3 regions of the Ectobacillus sp. OTK genome follow, and region 3 is predicted to be linked to each of the others. Evidence: predicted binding sites of a transcription regulator. Region 3 holds the regulator's gene; each other region holds the start of a gene.
What was found. Region 3 encodes LexA, which represses DNA repair genes until DNA is damaged. Its sites were predicted from a motif close to CGAACATATGTTCG; they were not measured.
Positions count from the first base shown of each region.

Region 1: the regulator LexA is predicted to act here: its motif matches at 7,079-7,092, upstream of AC6HZ4_RS13735 (ImmA/IrrE family metallo-endopeptidase).
Region 2: the regulator LexA is predicted to act here: its motif matches at 5,600-5,613, upstream of AC6HZ4_RS22810 (YolD-like family protein).

Region 1 covers NZ_AP048547.1:2,762,371-2,770,459, reverse strand. Annotated here, with positions in the region: gene AC6HZ4_RS13810 (hypothetical protein) at 1-89, opposite strand, end outside; gene AC6HZ4_RS13805 (hypothetical protein) at 86-388, opposite strand; gene AC6HZ4_RS13800 (ORF6N domain-containing protein) at 385-1,248, opposite strand; gene AC6HZ4_RS13795 (hypothetical protein) at 1,271-1,414, opposite strand; gene AC6HZ4_RS13790 (hypothetical protein) at 1,399-1,917, opposite strand; gene AC6HZ4_RS13785 (hypothetical protein) at 1,990-2,373, shown strand; gene AC6HZ4_RS13780 (hypothetical protein) at 2,370-2,621, opposite strand; gene AC6HZ4_RS13775 (hypothetical protein) at 2,639-2,818, opposite strand; gene AC6HZ4_RS13770 (hypothetical protein) at 2,799-2,990, opposite strand; gene AC6HZ4_RS13765 (hypothetical protein) at 2,987-3,130, opposite strand; gene AC6HZ4_RS13760 (helix-turn-helix transcriptional regulator) at 3,170-3,385, opposite strand; gene AC6HZ4_RS13755 (helix-turn-helix domain-containing protein) at 3,550-3,963, shown strand; gene AC6HZ4_RS13750 (excalibur calcium-binding domain-containing protein) at 4,303-4,575, shown strand; gene AC6HZ4_RS13745 (DEAD/DEAH box helicase) at 4,679-6,670, shown strand; gene AC6HZ4_RS13740 (hypothetical protein) at 6,687-7,016, shown strand; gene AC6HZ4_RS13735 (ImmA/IrrE family metallo-endopeptidase) at 7,121-7,636, shown strand; gene AC6HZ4_RS13730 (recombinase family protein) at 7,651-8,089, shown strand, end outside.
Region 2 covers NZ_AP048547.1:4,597,981-4,606,069, forward strand. Annotated here, with positions in the region: gene AC6HZ4_RS22765 (sulfite exporter TauE/SafE family protein) at 1-157, shown strand, start outside; gene AC6HZ4_RS22770 (helix-turn-helix domain-containing protein) at 421-702, opposite strand; gene AC6HZ4_RS22775 (GOLPH3/VPS74 family protein) at 716-1,387, opposite strand; gene yhfH (protein YhfH) at 2,167-2,298, opposite strand; tRNA gene AC6HZ4_RS22785 (tRNA-Arg) at 2,533-2,605, opposite strand; gene AC6HZ4_RS22790 (small acid-soluble spore protein H) at 2,759-2,938, shown strand; gene AC6HZ4_RS22795 (hypothetical protein) at 3,129-3,665, opposite strand; gene AC6HZ4_RS22800 (hypothetical protein) at 4,083-4,367, shown strand; gene AC6HZ4_RS22805 (hypothetical protein) at 4,461-5,159, opposite strand; gene AC6HZ4_RS22810 (YolD-like family protein) at 5,636-5,950, shown strand; tRNA gene AC6HZ4_RS22815 (tRNA-Arg) at 6,439-6,512, opposite strand; tRNA gene AC6HZ4_RS22820 (tRNA-Gly) at 6,526-6,599, opposite strand; gene AC6HZ4_RS22825 (metallophosphoesterase) at 6,699-7,205, opposite strand; gene AC6HZ4_RS22830 (XTP/dITP diphosphatase) at 7,218-7,850, opposite strand; gene rph (ribonuclease PH) at 7,865-8,089, opposite strand, start outside.
Region 3 covers NZ_AP048547.1:3,573,204-3,581,292, reverse strand. Annotated here, with positions in the region: gene AC6HZ4_RS17760 (MerR family transcriptional regulator) at 1-190, shown strand, start outside; gene glnA (type I glutamate--ammonia ligase) at 248-1,582, shown strand; gene lexA (transcriptional repressor LexA) at 2,043-2,663, opposite strand; gene AC6HZ4_RS17745 (YneB family resolvase-like protein) at 2,791-3,447, shown strand; gene AC6HZ4_RS17740 (DUF896 domain-containing protein) at 3,494-3,733, shown strand; gene tkt (transketolase) at 4,013-6,010, shown strand; partial or broken gene AC6HZ4_RS17730 (helix-turn-helix domain-containing protein) at 6,168-6,308, shown strand; gene sirA (sporulation inhibitor of replication protein SirA) at 6,454-6,900, shown strand; gene AC6HZ4_RS17720 (YneF family protein) at 6,986-7,204, shown strand; gene mnmH (tRNA 2-selenouridine(34) synthase MnmH) at 7,327-8,089, shown strand, end outside.

The DNA of each region.
Region 1 (8,089 bases), 810 kb from region 3:
ATTTCTTCGCGTAATTTTAGAAGAGCTTTTTCTTGGTTACGTAACTTATCGAATTCTGTTAGCGGCATCGTTACAGTTGTGTCTCTCATTTGTTCCCACCCTCCTTCAAGTGATACGCCCGAATCACATCGGCATTTGCTCCAATCTCCTCCATACGATCAATCACCATTTGCACCTTTGAGCGTTCGTCTTTCAATTCATTTAGCCGTGTTTGCAAATCAATTTCACGGAGTTTCCAGTGACGAAACGCCGCATTATCATCGTTATCAATCGCCTTCCACTGATGTCCCGACACATATTCCAATTCAGCGCGAATCCTGACAGCTTCTTCGAGATGCTCTGGTAAAACCTGAGTAGAGAGTGCTGCACGTTTAAAGCTTGTTATCATGCTGTTCCCTCATTTCTGACTTGGTTATATTCAACCTGATACTTAATCGCCATTTCCTTTACAACCGCTAAATAAATCTCCAACAAGCGTTTATCCTCTTCGATCACATCAAGCTTCGACACCTTAGAAATTTTGGATTTCGCAACACCTTCAAGAGCCATCTTCTTTTGTTTATTAGTGACGCGAATACCAAGGTTTGCATTAGCTCGTTGCTCTAGCAGCTCGTAGCTTTCGTTACGGATGTTGCGATATTGTTCATATCCACCTGTTTTCAGTGCGATTTTATTAATGATTGCAGTTGTATCTTCACGCCAACCGGTTGAATTAAGTGCTACAATTTCAGTGATGCTATCGACTTTGCGTTCTGTTTCCGCTGCTTTCTGTTTCGTTTCAGCAAGTTCTTGATTTAAGCGTTTCTGTTCTAGTTCCATTTTGATTAGGATTTGTAGTTGAGGACTTAACCCCTGTAAGTCGCTTCTCATGCTGAAATAACCATCAACGAATTGGTCGTATAATTCCCACGCTGTATCGTCTTCGAGAATTTTTAATAACTTTGCATACCCTCGTTCCGATAAAATATAAACATTGTTGGATTGATTGAACGACTGCTTTGTGTAACCAAAGTCTTCATACCCTAATGGCTCAAACCCATTAGCCTTTAAATCCACAATATCAACACCGGTTTGGAACCTTTTGCGGTTATCATTAATTCTTCTGTTCACTTCTCCTAATTGTTGCTTGTGAATCTCTGCAATCTCCTTAACTAACATCGCTTTCTTACCTTCACCGAATCCTCCCTCGATTCCAGTGAATTCATAACCAGCAACATTTTGTTTTCCTAATAATTGCAATTGCTGCATTCGCTTTTCCCTCCTGTTTTCATCAAAGCGGCTTCAAATATCTCGGACGCGGCTTTTTAACCTCAACCGTTTCGCCTGTATCATTATTTGTTAAGAACTTCTTTCCTGAATGACTTTCGTGAAGTGTGTACGTTGGAATACCTTTATCCTCTAGAAACTCTTCCATAAGTCCTTTTTACCCTCAGCTCTTCGAATATCACTTACAACCGACAAGGAATTCACGATAAATTTCCCTACTTCCCGGTTCTGATAATCCCAAAGAAAATCATCAATGTTGTCTCCTATCGGATCATCTTCACCCATATCTTCAATCACTTTCTTTGTGAAGAAGTAATCCTTTACTCCGTATCGCTCTCCATCGTATTCCTTGGCTACTGGAAAAACAGTTTGAAATTCGTTTGGGGTTAATGAACTTGCTATGACTTTGATGCAATCGATAAGTTTGAATCTGCCAACAAGGTCTTCATAACCCATATTTTTTTGACGGTCGGCATTAATCATTTTCACACCGGATAGAACGATTTTTCTTGTAGTGTCTAAGTTGAATACTCCGGTTTCTTCTATTTGCTGTTCCGCTTCATTTAAAGCGTTCATGAACATTTTTGTGTAGATAGAGTGGTAATCGCGTTTGTTTTTGCGAATTCCCTGTATCACCTTGAGTTCAGGCATCCTGTTTCCTCTCTCTTTCAAGGATTTTCCTCTTTTCTGTCGAATTGTGATATTCGGAAAGGAGGTGTTAATATGGCAGACTATCCAGATGGGAGTGTCTTAGTTGAAGCCGTCTCTGGTAAATGGCACCGTCTTGCTCAAGGCAATAAGCGCGGAACCATGCTCTTAGAGTTACCAAACAAAATTTTGCTTGGAATTAATGTTTCTTCTGAAGTGATTGATGTCTTTATCCCTAATGAAGAAGGCATCTACAATACGGTTGGAGATATTTCTTTCAAAATGGAAGACGGAAAAGCTAAGGTTCATTTATTCAGCACGGCTCTAGAAGAAATTCAATTAGACACCAATGGCTCAAAAATCTTGAACAGTTTTAGCGACATTACTTCTGTCTTTGCTACGCTTAACCTAGATAAAACTAAGCAATGGCGAGAAAAGAGAATTCCAAAAGATTTTTAATCTGCCTTTGGGAACACTCTTCCCGGGAAAAATTCCATAAGATTTCTAACTGGTATTAAGCGATATCCACAGTAACCGCATAGTCTTAGGCGGTTGCTCCACCCTCTACCGCATTGGGTGCAGCCTTTTAAATCCAAATGAGCATTTTCATTTTCAGCCGTCGTTGCCGCGGCGGCTTCTTTTGCCAGCAACCTTTCCAAATTTGCAACACGCTCTTCTAATTGGGCAATTCGTTCTTGATCTGTCATTCCGATTTCTCCTCTTCTTATCTCTTTCTTAACTGCTCGATTTGCTCAAATCGCGCGAGTTTTGCTCTAAGCTGTTCATTCTCTTTCATCAATTTGTCAATGAATGTTCCAACGAATCCGATTGTGACGACTACGAGAACAAAACATGCTGCGAAAATCAACAAGTGATTCACGTTTTCAACCGTGCTTGCGTCCATGTTCCTCTTCCTCCTCTGGAATCATTAATTGCGTTTCATTCATGCCGTTAAGGATTGCCAGTAACTCTACCCGCACATCATCTTTTGAGTAATGTTGGTCATCTAATGACATAATGATTTTTGCAATTGCCAACTGCACCTCTAAACGAAATGCATACTCCTCGATGTTCACGCTTTTTCCTCCTTTTTTTTCGCACGTTCCTTAGCAATAATTCGCGGGACGGAAGTTTTCATCAGGAAGCGGATCATTGCGCGAATTGCTTCTGGACTTGGTTCATTTGCTATCGGTTGTTTTGGGATTTGATCACTCATGTTCTCACCTCACTAAAAAAACAACAAAATGTTGTGTTCTTATCCAAAAAAAATATGCTCTGGGCTTTGTCTGAATACTTTCGATATAGCTAAAGCTATTTCTAGGCTTGGAGTTCTAACCCCTTGCTCAATCATGCCATAATAACTTTCTGTGATTAGCACACCGTATTCTTTTTTGAGGATATCTACAATATCTTTTTGTAACAAACTTTTTTCCTTTCTAAGTTGAACTAACTTGGAGCGTCGTCTTGTCATTTCTCTTTAGCACCTCCCAACGTTTTGTTGTTTTTATAATACCCAACTTATTGTTGTTTGTAAACCTCTTAAAACAATTTTATGTTGTATTTATTTATTTTATTTTTAACCGCCCAACTCAAAGTTGTATAATGTATGTAAATTAAGTTAGAAAGGGAGTTATCATGCCTAACATTAAAGAGCGGCTAAAAAAACTAAGAAAGTTACATAAATTGAAACAACGAGACGTCGCTGAATATCTCGGTATTTCAGAAAGTGCTTATGGCTACTATGAACAAGGAAGGAATGAACCTTCCCTTGAAAACGTCAAAAAATTAGCTGAAAAGTATGATGTGTCAGTTGATTATTTGCTTGGAGAAACAGGTCAGGAAGGAAAATACTTAAAAAGTAGTGAACCCTACGACTCCCTCGCCGAGATCACTAATTACTTAGAAAGCCTCGGCGTGAAAAGCATGGGCTTCTTCGATATCGAAAAGTGGAAGAATCTTTCACCAGAGGATGTTGAGGACATCAAGAGGCATTTCGAGTACACGTTACATAAGGCCATGGAGCGAAAAAAGCAGCAGGAGAAGAGCTAAGTGTGAACTTCTGATACGTTATTGTATATTACATACTACATACCGATGCATGTTACATAAGGCAACGGAGCGGCAAAAGTCGCAAATTTGATTAATCATATAACAAAATTCACTGCTATTGAACCACACTTACAGACATTGAATGATGCACAGCGTTACACATCATGAATAGACATCACAAGAAAACACGCTTATTTGGCGTGTTTTTAATTCGCTAATAAATATCAGAATATTCCTTATGCTATGTATTTTCAGTCTAAACAGTATTTTAAGGGGGTGGTTACTATACAATAATTCAAATTATTACTATAGAAAAACAAAGGGAAGGAACGATTAAATATGAAGAGAAAGCTTGCAATTCTATTATCTTTAGGACTAGCTGTTGGTATCTCCGTGGGGGCTACTGAAACTACAGAAGCGGCACAACCAGCTGCCAAAACGTATAAAAACTGCACAGAATTAAATAAAGACTACAAAGGCGGCGTTGCTCGTTCCTCTTCGGTTAAAAATAAAGGCGGAAAAACAAAGTACAAGCCTTTTGTTTCAAAGGCATTATACGATGCTAATAAAAAGAGTGATCGTGATAAAGACTTGATTGCATGTGAACGATGATTAAGGTAAAACCCATAAGTTTTAGAGTTTTGGTAATACCCAACGACAAGCAGTGACAAACAAACAACACTTCTTACTACAAAATAGAAACCGGGGTGCAAATATGAGTATTTTCCAAGAAGTCAAACCTAATATTGACCATAATGATCATCTGTATCCTCCACAAATTAGTGCTTACAGAGCTGCTCTATCTCACTACCAAGAATTTCAGGAACCTAAATATCGTGAAACACTAATTGTCATGCCTACAGGATCCGGAAAAACTGGGGTCATGGCTATGCTTCCTTTTGAGTTGAGTACAGGTCGTGTCCTTATTATCACTCCAGGAAAAATTGTTAGAAAAACTGTGTTTAAAGAGTTTGATTCTTTAACGAATCCTGAGAATACATTTTGGTATAAGCGACGTGTCATTCTTGACAGAAAAAAGTTCCCTAAAAGTTATCTATATCAAGGATTTAATACAAATGATGAAAATGCAAAACAGCAAATGCTTGTAAAATTAGATATAGCTGATATTGTAATCACTAATATTCATAAAATTGTGGGTAGCAGCGAGGAGGTTAATCTTAAAGGCTTAGTCTCTCCTGACTTCTTCGATATGATAATTATCGACGAGGCACACCATGTAGCTGCGGATATGTGGCAAAAGACACTGGATTATTTCCAGGCTACTAAGGTCATAAAACTGACGGCTACCCCTTTCCGCAGTGACAACCTCAGTATCACAAGTAACGAGTATGACCCTATTTACGAATACACTTTAGCAGAGGCTATTCAAGACGGATTAGTAAAAAATGTCGTCAAGGCAGAGGACATTGCGGACGTAATGGAATTTATTGACCTGAAGACTGGCAGAAGACTTACTCTGGAACAAGCAAAGCGGGAAATGGGTAATGATTGGGTGAGTAAGTCCGTTGCTATGAGTAAAGACTCTTCTATGCAAGTAATCGCCCATACGAAAGAAGTATTGCAACTAAAACGGAAAAGTTATCCTCACCATCAAGTTCTGGCAATTACCTGTAATGATGAGCATGCACAGTCAGTTACTAGCTGGTTTGAAGAAAGTGGTCTCTCATGTACTTATGTCAGCAGCAGATTACCAGAGCAAGAAATTGAAATTAGGCTTACTGATTTTGCGAACGGAAAATATGACGTTATGGTAAGCATTCAGATGTTAGGAGAAGGTTATGATAACCCTAACATTTCTGTTGTCTCTATATTCCGTCCATTCAAGACACTTTCACCTTATGCTCAAGCAATCGGACGAGGATTAAGAAAAATATCTGCTAAAGATAGTTTTGGTATGAATAACTTTTGTAACGTAGTATATCATAAAGAATTAGGGCTTGAAGAACTTTGGAATTACTATAAAACGCAAGAAGCCTATGGAGACATCCTAAAGCAGCAAATCGTTACTATATCTGAGCAGCTTTCATTTGCTTTTGACGAACTTGGCTATGTAGAGAAACAACCTGCCGGGCGTAAATCAAATCCTTCTGACGACCTCGAACCAAATAGTGGTAAGGTCGTAAATATCGGACTTTTACGTTCTTATTCTTCTAGAGGGATGGGAAACCAAGACTCTTTTACGAAAGATGGTTATAACGATTATCTCCAAGCCACTTATGCCATTCTCAATGCGGAGGAAACAAAGTTACAGAGCAGTATTCAAAGAATGAAAGACCTTGTTTCATCAGGTATTCTAAGCGAAGAGCAAGCTCAGACGCTTATTGCACAAGAGGAAGCTAAAATTCAAGGGGAATATGATGATACCTTTAGCGCATATCACGAATTGGTTATGGGCGAACGGATGCGTTCTGATTTTATAAGTTGGATGAATTTGAAGATAGAAGAGTTTTTCAAAACATCTGTTCTCCAAAAAGAAGGATTTGATCTTTTTGAAGCAGAAGATATTACTGGAATTTCCAAAATTAATAACGTAGGATATATAGTACGGAATTTCCGGCAGGGGCTATTCCAAGAAACGCGGAAGAAAGTCAGTTCATACTTACCACAGGATTATGCCCTGGCAAAAAAGCGTTTGTTAGAGAAACTAGATTTTTACTTGAATCAATTCGGGAAAAAAGAAGAATGAAAGGAGAGTTGAAAAGTTGAAGGTGGAACAGTTGCAAGACAGCCCTACTGCTGTCTATAAAGGGTGTCGCTACATGGACATTTTGGAGCGAAACATGAAAAATGGAGGCAGCATCATTGATTTAGAGGTTTCCAATGAACAGAACGGCCTGTTAGTTGTGCGCATTACAACTAGTTATGTTGATGGTATGACAATAGTGACAGATAAAATGGTATATAGTGATGATGTTCTTTTGACTTGGGAGCTAGTTACGATGTACGGTGTACACACAATTTTTTCCAGAAAACTTCTGGATAGCTACAGTGCTAAACGGGAAAAAGAGAAAGTACAAAAAGTGAGCGCGTAGCATAAGAACCGAACAAATTTCTTAAAAGCCTCTTTGCAGGCTTTTTCTTTTTATATTAGAATAGAACATAAGTTCGTTTTATATACATCTACGAGGTGACATTCATGTTTTCGGGATATCGTACTACTCCACTTGAGGATTGGGTTATTGCTTTTTACAAACGTATTGGTATACAAAAACCTTCTGATTTACAAATTGATATCATCGCTGAACATTGTGATATCATTTTAATAATCGATGAGGCAGAATCCAGCTATATTATCACTGAGCTTTTTCAAATCATTACAGTGGATTCTCGCCTGTCACCTGAAAAACAAAAAGAAACATTCTTTCATGAGCTGTGCCATATTCTTCGCCATGAAGGGATGCAAGGAAAAATGCCTTCCCTCTTTCGCGAGTGGCAAGAATGGGATGCGGTAAATTTCACCAAATACGCGGCGATTCCAGTCCATATGCTACAATATATCCGTCTTGATCGGGACCCTATCACTGAAATGTCTAACCTATTTAAGGTAACTCCAGAATTGTGTCAAAAGAGGTTGGAACAAATTTATAACAGAATGTACATGAATAACTTTCTTTTAAAAAGTACTACCGTGAAGGAAAAGCATAAACCATGAAAGAAGGTAATGCTATGAATAGATATAAAGTTGCTGTATATGTCCGTGTCTCAACTGAAGAGCAAGCTCTAGAAGGCTACTCCATCGCAGCTCAAAAACAGCGGTTAAGCGCGTACTGCGAGTCGCAAGAATGGGAGATTGCCGGATTTTATGTAGATGAGGGTATTTCCGCCAAGGATATGAACCGTCCAGAGCTGAAACGGATGCTTAGAGATGTAGAGGAAAAGAAAGTAGACTGTATCCTTGTCTATCGGTTAGATCGTTTAACACGATCTGTACTGGATTTATATAAAATCTTAGAGATACTCGATAAATCAAACTGTAAGTTTAAGTCTGCTACGGAAGTGTACGATACAACTAGTGCAATCGGTCGCCTATTTATCACACTTGTGGCCGCTCTTGCTCAATGGGAGCGTGAAAATACAGGTGAGCGAATCCGTATGGGCCGACATG
Region 2 (8,089 bases), 1.0 Mb from region 3:
AATTATTATCATAACTAACATCCGGACTTTATTAGGAGCATTAGATGTATCATATACAGTAAGCGTTTCTACCTATTTAGTACTTGCAGCACTTTGGATAGTTGCTGTGGCAAATGTAATTTGGAAATTAAGAAAGAACCGTGTTAACAGCATTTAACATAGTAAAAAGAAAAACACAATGTGTGATTTCTATCGACACTTTGTGTTTTTTTCATGGTTAGCTAACAGGCAGGTTTGTATAAGATAGACAACAAAAAAAGGGGCTAACCCAAAAGGGTAGTAATGTTCCTTTTTGAGCTGAAATGGAAAAATAGACCCCCATTGACCCCCCCGTAAAATCAAGGGTTTCGATGATGGTCTATTTCACATACTACCATTAATTTTCATTATTTAAGGACTTTTGGATCAGCTCCTTCAACATTATGAGTTATTCAACGGTTTATTCTCCAATAATTTCTCTTTAATTTCTTTTATTGTCAGCCCTTGATTCTCTTTCATTTCTTTTATCTCTGCTAATCGTTTAAGCGCTATGACACGAGGAAATCTTCGTGTTAACCTGGTATCTTCCTGTTTAAAGGGAACCAGTCCCTCCTCGGCATAAAATTTAATGGTACTATATCGAACACCTGAAAGTTGAACCAATTCACTTATGCTTACGTATTCTGAGTTCTCAATTTTCTCTAAACTCCGCTGTCTGCCCATTTCTATTCACCTTTTATGTTGCTGATGCTGCAATTGCAGCAAGTGAGGCATCAATATTCTTAATTGCTTTATCGATGGCATTAATGGTTTCAAAGATTTCTTCTTTACGAAGTTGTTCAATTTTTTGTTTCAACGCCTTGCGCTCAAACTCTGAGAAATAATCGTTTAGCATTTTCTTCACATTTAAAAATAGGACTAAACCTATTGTATGCTCCTCTACTTTTCCTTCTTCTAATAATTCAGCCCGGATTTTCTCAACAATGTAATTACGAGTGTTGGTTAAATCCACATATTTTTTCTTCTGTACAAAAAATAGGATTTCTGTATTTTCAACTTGGAGAATTTCTTTTTCCACAAGGCTCTCTATAACCAATTTATAGATTTCTCGTTGTTTAAATATGTGGTTATAGAAGTAAGATACCCATTTTTTGATTTTTTTCGGTTTTTCTAAAGTCATCAGTTCTAATAGACGATCAAGTGACTTTTCTCCTGTTGGAGTAGAATCCGCGATTATTACTGTATCGTCATCTGTAAATTTTACTTTCCCTTTTAATGATAACTCAACAATACCAGCCATGACGGCTAAGAGCCCGATATGTTGGCGAAAAACAGACTTTAGTTTATTCGTTTCCTTGTCTAAAGCTAACAATACAAATTCTTGAGGAATGGTTAAATCCTTTAACATTATATTTACCTCCTTTTAAATTGGGATTTATGAACGACAATTACTTACCACTTACTACTTATCACTTACTACTTATTATATTCCATAAATAAAAAAATTCCACAAAATAGGAAAAATTTCTCTCCGACTATAAATCAGGTATTCCGACCTGAATTAACCAAAATGACATAAGGCCGAAAAGGCAATTGTTCTTCAACTATCGTATAAATGGTATCGTTGTTATATACAATGGGTACTATAATATTAAAAAGGAAAAATTTATGATAGGACTTTTTTGTTGTAATCATATTATTTAACCTTATTGCCTTTAAAACAAATACGCGATTAACAGCAAATCAAATTGCTCACATTTGGATATTTACAATTGCATTCCAAAGTATCTTTGATTTATATATCGACTTCAAGTATCACGGTTATTGGTATTTTACTAAAAAAGTCGATTGGACAGGACTTCTTCCACATACCATATTAGTTCCACCAGTTAATATGATGTTTCTGAATTGGTATCCATTTAAATTAAAAATATGGAAACAGGTTATGTATATTGCGGCTTGGACAATAGGCATCTTGATTTATGAAGTAATCACATTACTTCCTGCACCATGGGGATATTTTCATTATAGCTGGTGGGGATTGCAGTACTCAGCAATTGTTGACCCTATACTTCTTCTTATCTTGTTAAGGTATTATAAATGGGTATGTCGTCTGGAAAAAAAGTTATTAACAATTGAAAGTGAGTAAATAATCGCCCCTACGTAGTTAAACGTAAGGGCTTAGTCTCATTCTTTGTTAATTAGTTCTTTGCAATGTTCGCACTCGTGTAAATATGATTCATGTTGCTCTTCGATCTTCCAACCGCAGCCGCGGCATACTTTCGCAGGAATTCTTTTATAAAATTCCAAGTCCTCCATAGAAAACGCCCCTTTCAATATCGTTTTATTGGTACTGTTGTATTATTAAGCAAGACTGTAATTAAATACTGTTACATAATGCCAATGTAAAAAAGAAGACCATAGCGTAATGTACTTACGAATATGAGGCGTTGTTAAACCAGAAATATGGGTAATAGATTTCATGTTAATGAAAATAAAAAAGGCGTTGATTTAACGATCCTAGACCGCGTAATCAACGCCTTTCTTATGAAGCGTCCCAGGAGAGATTCGAACTCCCGACCGACGGCTTAGAAGGCCGTTGCTCTATCCTGCTGAGCTACTGGGATATATAAATCTTTTTCTTCTTCTCAGGACAATGGTCACTTTCTAAGCTTAGGCCGTTATCGCAATTAAAATTGGAATTACTCCAACAATAAGTATATCTAAGCAATTTGGAACAAATATTATAACTGTTGTAAATCAAAAGGAGGTGGCTATAATGAATGCACAACGAGCGCAAGAAATTTCTGCTTCACCAATTATGGCTAATGTAACCTGTAATGGGGAACGCGTCTACATTGAACATGTAGATGAGCAAAAAGGAACAGCTACAATCCATTCCCTTGACAACCCAAATAATAAACAAAGTGTTTCTGTATCCAGCCTAATAGAACATTAATTGTCAACCATTTTCTTACCTTTAGTGAAACACCACTCTAGATGTGGTGTTTTTATATTTAACTCAGATATCTTTTGAGCAACCAAAGAAACAGCTGCATGGAAGGACAACTTATTGGCTGCGATACAAACCCAACAGACAGATGTTTCGTTTCACGAGAAGATATGAAAAAAGAACGACTTTTGCCGTTCTATCCTTGTTTATTCGCTTCGCCCCAAGCCGTCACCCCATAATACTTACCTTCGCCGTTACCGTCATTCATTACAACATCAAGATCGTGAAAATATCGGTGAAGTGTTCGAAGGTCGCCTTTGTCTTCATTCGTTTCAAGCTCTTTCGCCAAATTGCGAATTGCTTCGAAATCCTTTACCAAATCGGCATTCTCTTTATATCCCATTGCGTCAATCTCAGAAACAATAGATTTTGCTGCGGAATGTATGTCATCCCATCTTGGATTATTGATATTGTTCCAACCCGTAAATTCATTCATTTTACGGTGATACCAAGAAATGAATCCCGAAGCATTTTCACTGTCCAACGATTCAATTTCTTCGTCTGCTTCCGTCGTTTGCGGGCTTTCTTCAGGCTTTTTTTTGACGGGTGCTTCTTCTTTCGTTGCTTCAACATTCTTTTCCCCTAAAACATACGGTGTGACCGTGTAAACACTCCAACAAACAGCACCCGCGATCAAGATCCAGAATGTTGTCCAAATAATTTTCCCCTTCAAATGAGATACCCCTCTGCATATTTTTAGTAATTATTTACACATCTTTATTATAATTAATAAAATGAATATTTTAAACCACTATAAATAGAGTATTTGATAAGCAGGAGTTGGGTAAAAAAGACCGTGGGCAATAGATGCTTATTAAGCCTGTTAAAAAGTGGTGTCAATTTTCTTCTTTAGCTAACTGGAGCTCTCGAAAGTAGGTTCCCTCCATGAAAAGCAATGCTTCTCTTAGGAGGTTGGGGATATTGCTTTTGATGAAGGAAATTTAGGATCATCTCTTTTTGAACTTACTTAGGAAAGATAAGTTCGAAAATGAGAATAAGGCCTTTTTATGGAGTATACATGCACTAAAGCTTTAGCTTGAAATAATTTAAAGTGGTCTTTAATATTTCATTCGCAGGGAGATGTATGGAAATGGAAGAACAAAAGCAAAAACAATACGCTGAATACTTGTTAGAATGGTGTAATCATATATATTGTCATTGGGAAAATATGAAACCGAGGTTTTCAAGACTCTTTGATTTAAAAACTGTAGATGAATGGGAAGAGTTATGCTGCGAATTAAAAGAAAAATTACAGGGAGATTTAAGAGCGGATTTTGTTGAGTTCCAGATAGCTAAAAGTTTATATGAACAGTGGGAACTGCTATACAAAGAATCACAGGCTTATCTGGCATCGGAAAATGAGCGTCAGTACTAATAAGTTATCATACTATTTGTTTAGCAAAATCAAAAAAGCCGATTTTCCAAGTTTGGGAATCGGCTTTTAAAATTTTATTCAACTAAATTTTCCTCAATATTGCTTATTGAGTGAAAACATAAATGTCTTTGTAGTTGGATCATAGTGTACATAGTACCTATATCCATTCCCAAAAACTTCATAATCTTGAGTCAATATATTTCCTCCGTAGCCGAGATGCTCCAGAAGCTCAGAGGTATCTGTACCTCCACTCAATCCAAGCCACCAATTTAAAAAGATACCAACAGTTTGATAAAATTCATCACTATCTTTTGCTGCTGGCGATTGGTCATCCAACCCAATCACGACTTCCATAATGTCGTTTGTTTTAGCATGAAATGCAATTGTAAATGGCATGCCATTTGGGAAGACAGCTCTGAATCTAGTACCGTCTTCAAGATGTTCTATATCCCCAACTTGCTGAAGCTCATATCCAATTTGAGTCGAATATGCATTAAAGTTAAGTAAAAATTGCTCCATCATTTCATCAGGAAGAGCATTAGGTTCGAGAAATGATAATGGGATTGGCGCTGGCACTACATATTGCGGCGGTCCTGGTTCTGGTTCTGGAGTTGGAGTCGGAGCTGGCTCTGCATCTGGTCTCGGATTAGGCTGTTGTGAAGGTGTTGGTTTCGGTTGTTCAGAATTGGGATTAGCTTTTTCATTAGAAGCATTATTACTAAAGCACCCCGTAAAAAGCAAGGATGATAACAGAAGAAATGAAACAAATATTACAGCTTTCCATTTTTGCATACAATCATCTCTCCCAATTGTTAAAGTAAAATACACCTACAACATTACAATATGCTTATATGAATGTTCACTTGCTCCTCTATACACTGCATCTTACAATTTCATTGGCTCTGCACAATTCCAATAAACACGCACGTAAAAAAGCGAATGCTTCCTTTCCTCTTTGATGTAAACTCTGTTAGCACTACATCTTTTCTCATGCCTTTATTTATAGTCTTCTGCCCCCATGTAACGACGGGCATTTGCGCCCGCTGCTATCGCCAAAACCTTGCGAAACGGAAGTGCTGAACCCCCTGTTTTTTTGAAGGCACGCGTCCGCCGCGACCCTTCGGCTAGCAGAATCGGAAAGAAAGTACAAGTTTTAACGGCGGAAACGCGGGAAATTCGGAATTTATCAATTAACATCTGCTTGCATATTGCTTGTGTATAGCGGTAAAATTAGAACATAGGTTCGATTCTGAAAGGCGGTTATCGTAATGAAGGAATGGCGACCAGCAACGTTTATATCGGAGCAGATGGCCATGCTAGATGGTTCGCTCCCCGCACAAACGAAGGTCAATCAACCACAAATGGATGACCCAGGGCTAGAACAATTCGAGGCGATTGTAGACGATGCATTGGAGAATAACGACCTGCTGTACGTCGACTTCTGGCGAAATGGATATATAGCGCACGTTAGCGGGCATGTGCATTACTACGATACACAACGGAATCAGCTTCGCATAGTTGACGTTAAAGGAAAAGTGCGTTACATAAACGTAAAGGACATCGTACATATATCGACGGATTAAACGTAAATCGAACTTGTGTAAATGGTTAAAATTACGGAGGGTTAAACGTGGGGAGGTGATACCTTCGATATTGCATATCGTATATTCGATGCGAAGAAGATCCGATGCTGATACGTCGGGTAATGCTCCGTACTTATTTTTGGAGCGATAGGAGGTACATGTTAATTGCTCTTTATTTAACGGCATCATAACGTGAGGATGCATACCTTCCGGCTCTTTCGCTTTAATGAATAGATCTAGCGCCTCATCAAACGTTAATAATTCCGAGACAGGTGCACGCTGAACTACTCGCTTCCTCCCCCCTGGTAAACTTTCGCATAAAACCAAAAACGCCCCCTCTCAACTGGTAAATAATCCAACGAAAGAGAGCGTAACGATCACGCGTTCACACGTGAATTTTAGCGGTTTCCGACGTACAAAAAAACGCTAGTCATTACGTATGGGATTATCGTTAACCCTAACGTACAACTAGCGTTTTCTTATGAAAGCGTCCCAGGAGAGATTCGAACTCCCGACCGACGGCTTAGAAGGCCGTTGCTCTATCCTGCTGAGCTACTGGGACATACTAGACATATTGGAGCGGGTGATGGGAATCGAACCCACGCTATCAGCTTGGAAGGCTGAAGTTCTACCATTAAACTACACCCGCACTTGATAATTAAGCAACGTCGTCCTATCGACATTTTTTATTATATTCGCATCCATAGCGAAAGTCAACACTTTTTCAGCTAAGTTAGAGATTTTTTCTCTAACTTAGCTGAAAAGCATGCTGCGCGGCAATACTTCCACTTAAATCATAAAATGTCACAGAAGCGTCATGACCTTTCACTTCCAAAATCGCGTATGTTTTCTCCTTGCGCAGGCGCGGCAGCAAAATGCTTCCTGGATTGATGAGAAGAACGCCGTCTACAACCTCTGCTCCCATAATATGCGAGTGCCCGAAGCATGCAACATGTGCCCCGGCTTCTTTTGCCCGGTACAGCAGGTTTTGCATTGTAAACTTCACATTATATAAATGACCGTGTGTGACAAACAAGCGAATGCCTCGTACGTCCTGTATAATTTCATTTGGATACGAACTGCCGAAATCACAGTTACCGTTTACGACCTGATAACCTTGCAGCTCGTTCTGCTGCGGCGAAAGCTCAGAATCGCCGCAATGAATCATGACATCTACTTGATTCTCGTACTTTCGCTTCAGCTCTTCCAACTCCCCAGTTAAACCATGACTGTCACTTACAATTAAAGCCTTCATCATTCTCCCCCATTACAAACCATCAAAATCGTCAGACTTCTCCTCTAGAAACCACTCTGGAATTTTTTGTTCAAGCTTGCGAAGTGCACGGCCGCGGTGGCTTATTTTATTTTTTTCTTCGGGAGACAATTCTGCCATCGATCGTTTAAATTCTTCTACATAAAAAATAGGATCGTAGCCGAAGCCCTTATCTCCACGCTTTTGCTCTAGGATTTTCCCTTCACACGTTCCATTTACAACCACTGTTTTTTTGTCTTCCTCTGGAAACGCAACGGCGAGCGCACAATAAAAACGAGCTGTCCGCTTCTCTTCCGGGACATTTTTCATTCCTTGCAGCACCTTCTGCATGTTTGCCTCGTCAGACTTCTCCTCGCCCGCATAACGCGCAGAGCGAACACCCGGCTTACCATTTAAAGCGTCAACGATGAGTCCAGAGTCGTCAGCAATTACAATTTGCTCAAGCTGCTTGCTCAAGCTTTCTGCTTTAATAATTGCATTCTCTTCAAACGTATCGCCTGTCTCCTCTACCTCTTTAACATGCGCGTAATCATAGAGAGATTTCACCTCTAAATCAAATTTCTCAAATAATCGTTCGAATTCACGAACCTTACCTGTATTTTTTGTTGCTATGACTACCTGCTTCATACTCACCCCAGCCTTTATCCAATTTTTTGCGCAATTTCACCTAACGCTTCTTTTTGCATCTCAATCAGCTTCAGGATACCCAATTCTGCCGTTTCCAAAAGCTGCTGCAGTTCTTCTCTGCTGAATGTCGCTTCCTCGCCCGTTCCTTGCAATTCCACGAACTGTCCTTTACCGGTCATCACAACGTTCATATCGACCTGCGCCTTGGAATCCTCAACATAATTTAAATCAAGCACAAC
Region 3 (8,089 bases):
GCAAGTGCTGCAATTGAAAGAGGATGCAGAGACACAAGGGCAGCCTGCCGCTCCAGCGGCGCCGCAGGAAGCACCCAAGCAATTGTCAGATGCGGAATTGCGCAAGCTTTTGCGCGATGAACTTCATCAAGCAGGTCGATTTAATCGAACCTCCCTGCGTCAAGGAGATATGTCTCGATTCTTCCATTAATATGGGGATTGCAATTTGTTTGTACATAAAATGCTAGGGATTAGGAGGAAGGAAATGATGGCAAAGTACACGAAAGACGATATTTTTCGTATCGCAAAAGAGGAAAATGTAAAGTACATCCGCCTGCAATTTACAGATCTTCTAGGCATTATCAAAAATGTTGAGATTCCTGTTAGTCAATTGGAAAAAGCATTAGGAAATAAAATGATGTTTGATGGTTCTTCTATTGAAGGGTTTGTTCGTATTGAAGAGTCAGATATGTATTTATATCCAGATTTGGACACTTGGGTTATTTTCCCTTGGACTCCAGAAAAAGGGAAAGTTGCCCGTTTAATTTGTGATATTTACAATCCAGACGGCACGCCGTTTGAAGGTGATCCACGCAGTAACCTAAAGCGCATTTTGAAGGAAATGGAAGCGCTTGGATTTACACACTTCAATCTTGGACCAGAGCCTGAATTCTTCCTATTCAAAGTAGATGAGAAGGGCCACCCGACTTTAGAGTTGAATGATAACGGCGGCTACTTTGATCTTGCGCCAACAGACCTAGGTGAAAACTGCCGACGCGATATCGTGCTTGAGCTTGAAGAAATGGGCTTTGAGATTGAAGCATCCCACCATGAAGTAGCACCGGGACAGCATGAAATTGACTTTAAATATGCTGATGCGTTAAAAGCATGTGATGATATTCAAACCTTTAAGCTGGTTGTAAAAACAATTGCCCGTAAACATGGTTTGCATGCAACATTTATGCCAAAGCCGCTGTTTGGGGTAAACGGCTCTGGTATGCACTGTAACTTATCTTTATTCCGTGGCAATGAAAATGCATTTTATGATCCAGGCAGCGAGTTACAATTAAGTGAAGTAGCCCGTCATTTTATCGCTGGTGTGTTAAAGCATGCAACGAACTTTTCTGCGGTTACAAATCCGACAGTTAACTCGTATAAGCGACTTGTGCCTGGCTATGAAGCCCCTTGCTATGTAGCTTGGTCTGCTCGTAATCGCAGCCCGTTAATTCGTATTCCTGCTTCTCGCGGTTTAAGCACCCGTGTTGAAGTGCGCAGCGTAGACCCTGCTGCTAATCCGTACTTGGCAATGGCAGTATTGCTCGCTGCTGGTCTTGACGGCATTAAAAATAAAATTGCAGCACCGGCTCCGGTAGACCGCAATATTTATGTAATGACAAAATCAGAGCGTGAAAAATCAGGTATTGTAGACTTGCCGGCTACATTGGCAGAAGCGCTAGAAAACTTAAAATCGGACGAGGTTATTTGCAACGCATTAGGACAGCACCTGCTTGAGCATTTCATTGAAGCAAAAGAAATCGAGTGGGATATGTTTAGAACGCAAGTCCACCAATGGGAACGCGATCAGTATATGAGCGTATATTAAAAAGGAAAAGCCTTGACACTGTTAGTGTCAGGGCTTTTTTTATCAAAAAATAGGCGAGAATACCCTTTCCTCAAGGAACGTGAAGGGCAAAGCCCCGTGAGCAGGGAGGGAATGAATCGCCTTCGGACAGATGTAGGAATCAAAGATTTTGCGTGTGATGTAGAAGAGGAAGCCAATGATAAATGCATGTCATAACTATAGCTAAAAGATTTTAGGACATACACAGGCTTTCTTTTTTCATGAATGGGCTGTATATAGTTCAAATGCAATGATAGATATATGAAAATAAGCCTGGGCTTGAAAAAATTTAAATGGTAAATACAGGTTTGTAAGCGCATGCATGAGAAAAAAAGAGGTAAATATCTGAAAAGTATAAATAAACAAAAGTATTGCAATAGTTAAAATATTTTTTCGGTATAATAAAAATGATGCAAAAAAAGAAGAGCTGTTACAAGCTCTTTTAATGAATATTTCGATATACGCCAATGACCTTTCCAATAATGGAAACGTGCTGTAGAATAATCGGCTGCAGAGAAGCGTTCTCTGGCTGCAAGCGGAAGTGGTCCTTTTCTTTATAGAAGCGCTTCACTGTTGCTTCGTTTTCCTCTGTCATTGCTACCACAATTTCTCCGTTATTGGCGGATGTTTGCTGGCGAACGACAACAAGGTCGCCATCGAGAATCCCTGCTTCAATCATGCTGTCGCCAACAATCTTTAGCATGAAAACAGAATCATTTTCAGAAACGAGATTTGCCGGCAATGGGAAATGCTCCTCAATATTTTCTACAGCTGTAATGGGTGGACCTGCTGTTACTTTGCCGATAATAGGAACGTGCACGATAGACTTCATTACGGCGGACGCCCCATCCTCCCCTAGTATTTCAATGGCACGAGGCTTCGTTGGGTCGCGCCGGATGTATCCTTTTTCTTCTAAACGTGATAAATGACCGTGTACAGTAGAACTGGAAGCTAGGCCGACCGCTTGTCCAATTTCACGTACAGAAGGCGGATATCCTTTTTCTTGTACTTTTTGCTTAATGAAGTTGAGTATATCCAGCTGTCTTTTTGTTAGCTTTTCCATATTTACACCTCGCTTTGTTGTTGAATCTTCCCAATTTCATTATAGCATGAGCATGTTCTTTCTACAAACGTAAGTTCGAATAAATAAGCATATATGATATACTATGTAGAGAGGGGGAGTGAACGGGATGAAAGCGATTATTTATGCGCGTGTAAGCACAAAGAAAGAAACACAGGAAACATCTTTAGAGAGACAAAAAGAAGAATTGTGGAAGCTTGCCAGTCTTTATAATATGCAAGTTGTAGGCGTTATCGAAGAACAGGCGAGCGGCTATGAAATAGAACGACAGGGGATTTTGGAAGTGCTCGATACAATTAAAGAGGAACAGGCCGAGGCGGTGTTAATTCAGGATGAAACGCGCCTTGGCAGAGGAAACGCAAAGATTGCGCTCATGCATTGCTTACGAAAAGAAGGTGTAACTGTATATACGCATGCACATAACGGGGAATTGCAATTGTCAGATTCAGATTCTATGGTTCTTGAAATTATCGGTATTGTTGAGGAGTATCAGCGTAAAATTCATAATGCTAAAATCAAAAGAGGGATGAGACGAGCTGTAGACAATGGATTTCGTCCGGAGCGCAATTTAAGGAATCAGCATATAAACAGCGGACGTGATAAAATAGAAGTACCGGTTGAAGAAATTGTTCGTTTGCGCCGCAACGAGCTCACGTTTGCGGAAATTGCAGCAACGCTGAGGGGATTCGGCTATGATGTGTCCAAGGCGACGGTACACCGTCGCTTTACGGAGTATATGAAGCAGCAACTTGATATTCCAAAATAACTAGTATAAGATGGGTACGTAGTGTTTAGAAAAGGAGAGAGGAACTATGTTGAGTCCTGAAAAAATAAGCCGCATTAATGCGTTAGCTAATAAAGCAAAAGCGGAAGGATTAACAAAAGAAGAGCAGCAAGAACAGCAGGCACTTCGTCAAGAGTATTTACAAACCTTTCGTGGACATATGTTAGACCAATTAAAGTCTGTAAAGGTTGTTGACGATAAAGGAAATGATATTACTCCTAGCAAATTAAAGAAGCTCAAGCAGCAAGGAAAGAGTATGCTGCACTAAAAAGAGGCGGGGAAATCCGTCTTTTTTTGTTTTAGGAATCGAGGGAATACAATTATGTATAGCTGACTCTGATGACTTGCTTATTTAGGGGTAACAGTCCTGAAATCGTGAATATATTGTATTTGTTGGTTTTTATGCAGATTTTAGCAGATATTATTATATGGAAAAAATTATAATGTCTTTTCAATAAATATTGCCAATACATGTTGTATAATTAAGTGTGGCAAGCTATCATATAGAGTGTGTTAATTGTCTATTATTTTCGAAAGGGAGAAAACTATGTCACATTCAATTGAACAACTTTCCATCAATACAATCCGTACGCTTTCCATTGATGCGATTGAAAAAGCAAATTCGGGACACCCAGGGATGCCGATGGGCGCAGCACCGATGGCGTATACATTATGGACACAATTTATGAATCATAATCCTCGCAATCCGAAATGGTTTAACCGGGATCGTTTTGTACTTTCTGCAGGTCATGGATCGATGCTGCTATATAGCTTGCTCCACTTATCTGGCTATGATGTAACGATGGATGATCTGAAAAGCTTCCGTCAATGGGGAAGCAAAACGCCAGGACATCCAGAATACGATCATACCCCAGGGGTAGATTGCACAACAGGGCCGCTTGGACAAGGGATTGCTACAGCTGTAGGTATGGCTATGGCAGAGCGTCACTTAGCTGCAAAATATAATCGTGAAGCATACAACGTGGTGGATCATTATACATACGTAATTTGCGGAGACGGCGACTTAATGGAAGGCGTTTCAGCTGAAGCATCCTCTTTGGCAGCGCATTTAGGTTTAGGCCGTTTGGTTGTATTGTATGATTCCAACGATATTTCCTTAGATGGTGATTTAAATCGTTCATTCTCTGAAAGTGTAAAAGGCCGTTACGAGGCCTACGGCTGGCAGTACATTCGCGTGGAAGACGGAATGGATGTTGCTGAGATTGCAAAAGCACTTGAAGAAGCAAAGAGCGACGAAAGCCGTCCGACATTAATTGAGGTACGTACAGTAATTGGTTTCGGTTCTCCGAATAAAGCCGGAAAATCTGCTTCCCACGGTTCTCCGCTTGGCAAGTCCGAAACACAATTAACAAAAGAAGCGTACGGTTGGACTGCTGAACAAGAGTTCCACGTGCCAGAAGAAGTGTATGCACATTTCCGTTCTGTTATCCAAGAAGCAGGCGAGAAAAAGCAAGCTGAATGGGATGCATTGTTAAAAGGCTATGCGGCTGCTTACCCTGAATTAGCTAAAGAACTTACTGACGCAATTGAAGGCCGTCTTCCTGAGGGTTGGGAAAACAATCTTCCAAAATACGGTTTAGGAACAGCGACTGCTACACGTAACTCTTCTGGAGAAGCAATCAATGCTATCGCAGAAGTAGTTCCATCTTTCTTCGGCGGTTCTGCAGACCTTGCTGGTTCTAACAAAACATACATGAAAAAAGAAAAAGACTTCACAAGAGAAGATTACAGCGGAAAAAATATTTGGTACGGTGTTCGTGAGTTCGCAATGGGCGCTGCGATGAACGGAATTGCGCTGCACGGCGGTTTAAAGACATTCGGCGGTACATTCTTCGTGTTCTCTGATTATCTGCGTCCGGCGATTCGTCTGGCTGCTTTAATGAAATTGCCTGTTACGTACGTGTTCACGCATGACAGTATTGCAGTAGGAGAAGATGGCCCAACTCATGAACCAATTGAGCAGCTTGCTTCCTTGCGCGCGATGCCAGGCCTTTCCGTTATCCGTCCTGCCGATGGAAACGAATCTTCCGCTGCATGGCAGCTTGCGCTAGAATCAAACAAACCGACAGCGCTTGTGTTAACTCGTCAAGACTTGGCTGCGTTAGAAGGCGCAGCAGAAAACACATATGAAAAAGTATCCAAAGGTGCATATGTGGTTTCACCGAGCAAGAAAGAAACAGCAGATGCGATTCTTCTTGCAACAGGATCTGAAGTGAACCTGGCAGTAGAAGCACAGGCTGCGCTAGCACAAGAAGGCATTGATGCATCTGTTGTCAGCATGCCATCCTTTGATTTGTTCGAGGCACAATCAAAAGAATATAAAGAGTCAGTTCTTCCAAGAGCAGTTACAAAACGTCTTGCAATCGAGATGGGATCTACGCTTGGCTGGCATCGTTATGTCGGCTTAGATGGCGATGTAGTAGGCATCGATACGTTCGGCGCTTCTGCACCAGGCGAAAAGATTATGGAAGAGTATGGCTTCACAGTAGAAAATGTTGTTGCGAAAGTAAAAGCATTACTGTAATTTTGATAAAAAAATCTCTCCTATGTGGGGAGATTTTTTTTATTCTGCAGGAACTGTTAAATAACTATATTGATTTTTTAAGAAAGATAAGCTTGGCTGCCATAGCCAGGCTTATTTTGTCCTAAGTAATTTCTTCTTCAAGTAAAGCGCTCGTTCAATATTTTTAACACATATCCAAATCGGTTGTTCTCGTTTCGTGTTCAATCATTTTTTGTCTCTTTGGAACAGCTCTTATCAAGAGACAGGAAAGGGATTCTCCTACAATCAGTGTTCCAAACAACTCCCCCACCTTAAGAAGCGTTAGCGAGTAGGTGGCGGGTAGTTCAAGAAAATAGTTGTTTCGACAGAAATAGTCCTTTCTTTCTCCATAGTAAGACACCTCTTTTGCATATGCTTTTATATAATATGAAAAAGGGGCTTGTCTCACGCGAGGGGGAAAGAAGATGAAAACATATCATTTGTATTTAATTCGTGATGATATTGCTAAGTCGTACTTCGGAAGAGAACATTTGCTGTTTGATTTGTTTGTCCGGTTTGCTCGCGCTCGTTCCTTGTCAGAAAAGAAAATGTTATACAAACAAATCCGGTATATTACGAAGCCCTTGCCGCAGTTAAAGCTGCACCATCGTATCGAGCAATCCCTGCTGTCAAGTCATTTGTATAAAAAAGATGCGAAGGTTCATACACTGTTTTCGGCAAGCGGAGATGTGAACGGGAAACTTACAATTAAGCCGCAATATGCCATACTTGAATCTCTGGGTAATTTAGAAGTAGAAATGACTTTTTTTGAAATACTAAGAAAGAATGAAATGACGTTTCTTGCTATGGAATATACCGAAGAACAGTGCGGTTGGCTAAATCCGATTAAGCAAGAAAGAAAATACGTGTAAGTGTGAAAAATATGACGTACAAATCTTGTCTTCTGTAGAACGTTCTAGTACACTGTAATGTAGACAACATGAAGGAGGAAACCGTATGTCAGTTTGGGTCGTTGTTCTAGTGGGCATTCTTGCATTAGCGGCAGGCGTAGCGCTAGGATTTTTCATCGCTCGTAAATATATGATGGACTATTTGAAAAAAAACCCGCCTATTAACGAACAAATGTTAAAAATGATGATGATGCAAATGGGACAAAAGCCGTCTCAAAAGAAAATCAACCAAATGATGCAAGCTATGAACAAACAAACGAAATAAAACGGATAAGACACTCGAGTTTAGGGTGTCTTTTCGTTTCCTGTACGGACATTTTTGTACAAGCTGTTGATAGAAGCAGCTACTAGGTATGCATTCCATAGAAACTAGCAGGAGTGAAGAGTATGTATCCATCTATCCAAGTTCCGACTATTTCGGTGCAAGAGGCACTTTCGTCTTCCTATACATTTATTGATGTTCGGACTCCGGCTGAATTCGAAGAATTTCATATGCCAAACAGCATCAATGTACCGATTTTTTCAAACGAGGAACGAATTCAGGTCGGCACCATATATAAACAGGTGGGCAGAGAGCAAGCTAAAGAAATCGGTGTAAAGCTATTGTCCGAAAAGCTGCCTTCTTTATATGCACGGATGAAGGAAATTTATAAAGAACAAAAGCGCCCCATTGTTGTCTATTGCTGGAGAGGAGGCATGCGCAGCAAATCTGTAGTCGTTACAATGGCGGCTCTTGACCTTCCTGTTATGCAGCTCGTTGGAGGGATCCGCTCGTACCGTCAGCAGATTACAGACATGTTTGAGAGTCTCACAGCTTCCCCAAAACCGTTCGTTGTACTGGAGGGGAATACAGGAATCGGTAAAACAAAAATGCTGCAAATATTGCAACGGGAAGGATATCCTGTAATTGATTTAGAAGGACTAGCTAATCATCGCGGCTCTATTTTTGGAGGAGTCGGATTAAAGCCTCGTTCACAAAAGATGTTTGATAGCTTATTGTTTGAACGTATTAGGGAGTTAGAGGATGCGCCGTATTATATAATAGAAGCGGAGAGTAAGCGAGTAGGGAATATTTCGCTGCCCCCTTTTCTGCTTGAAGGAAAAGCAAAAGGGAGCCGTCTTCATCTTAGCGCTCCGCTTTCATACCGTG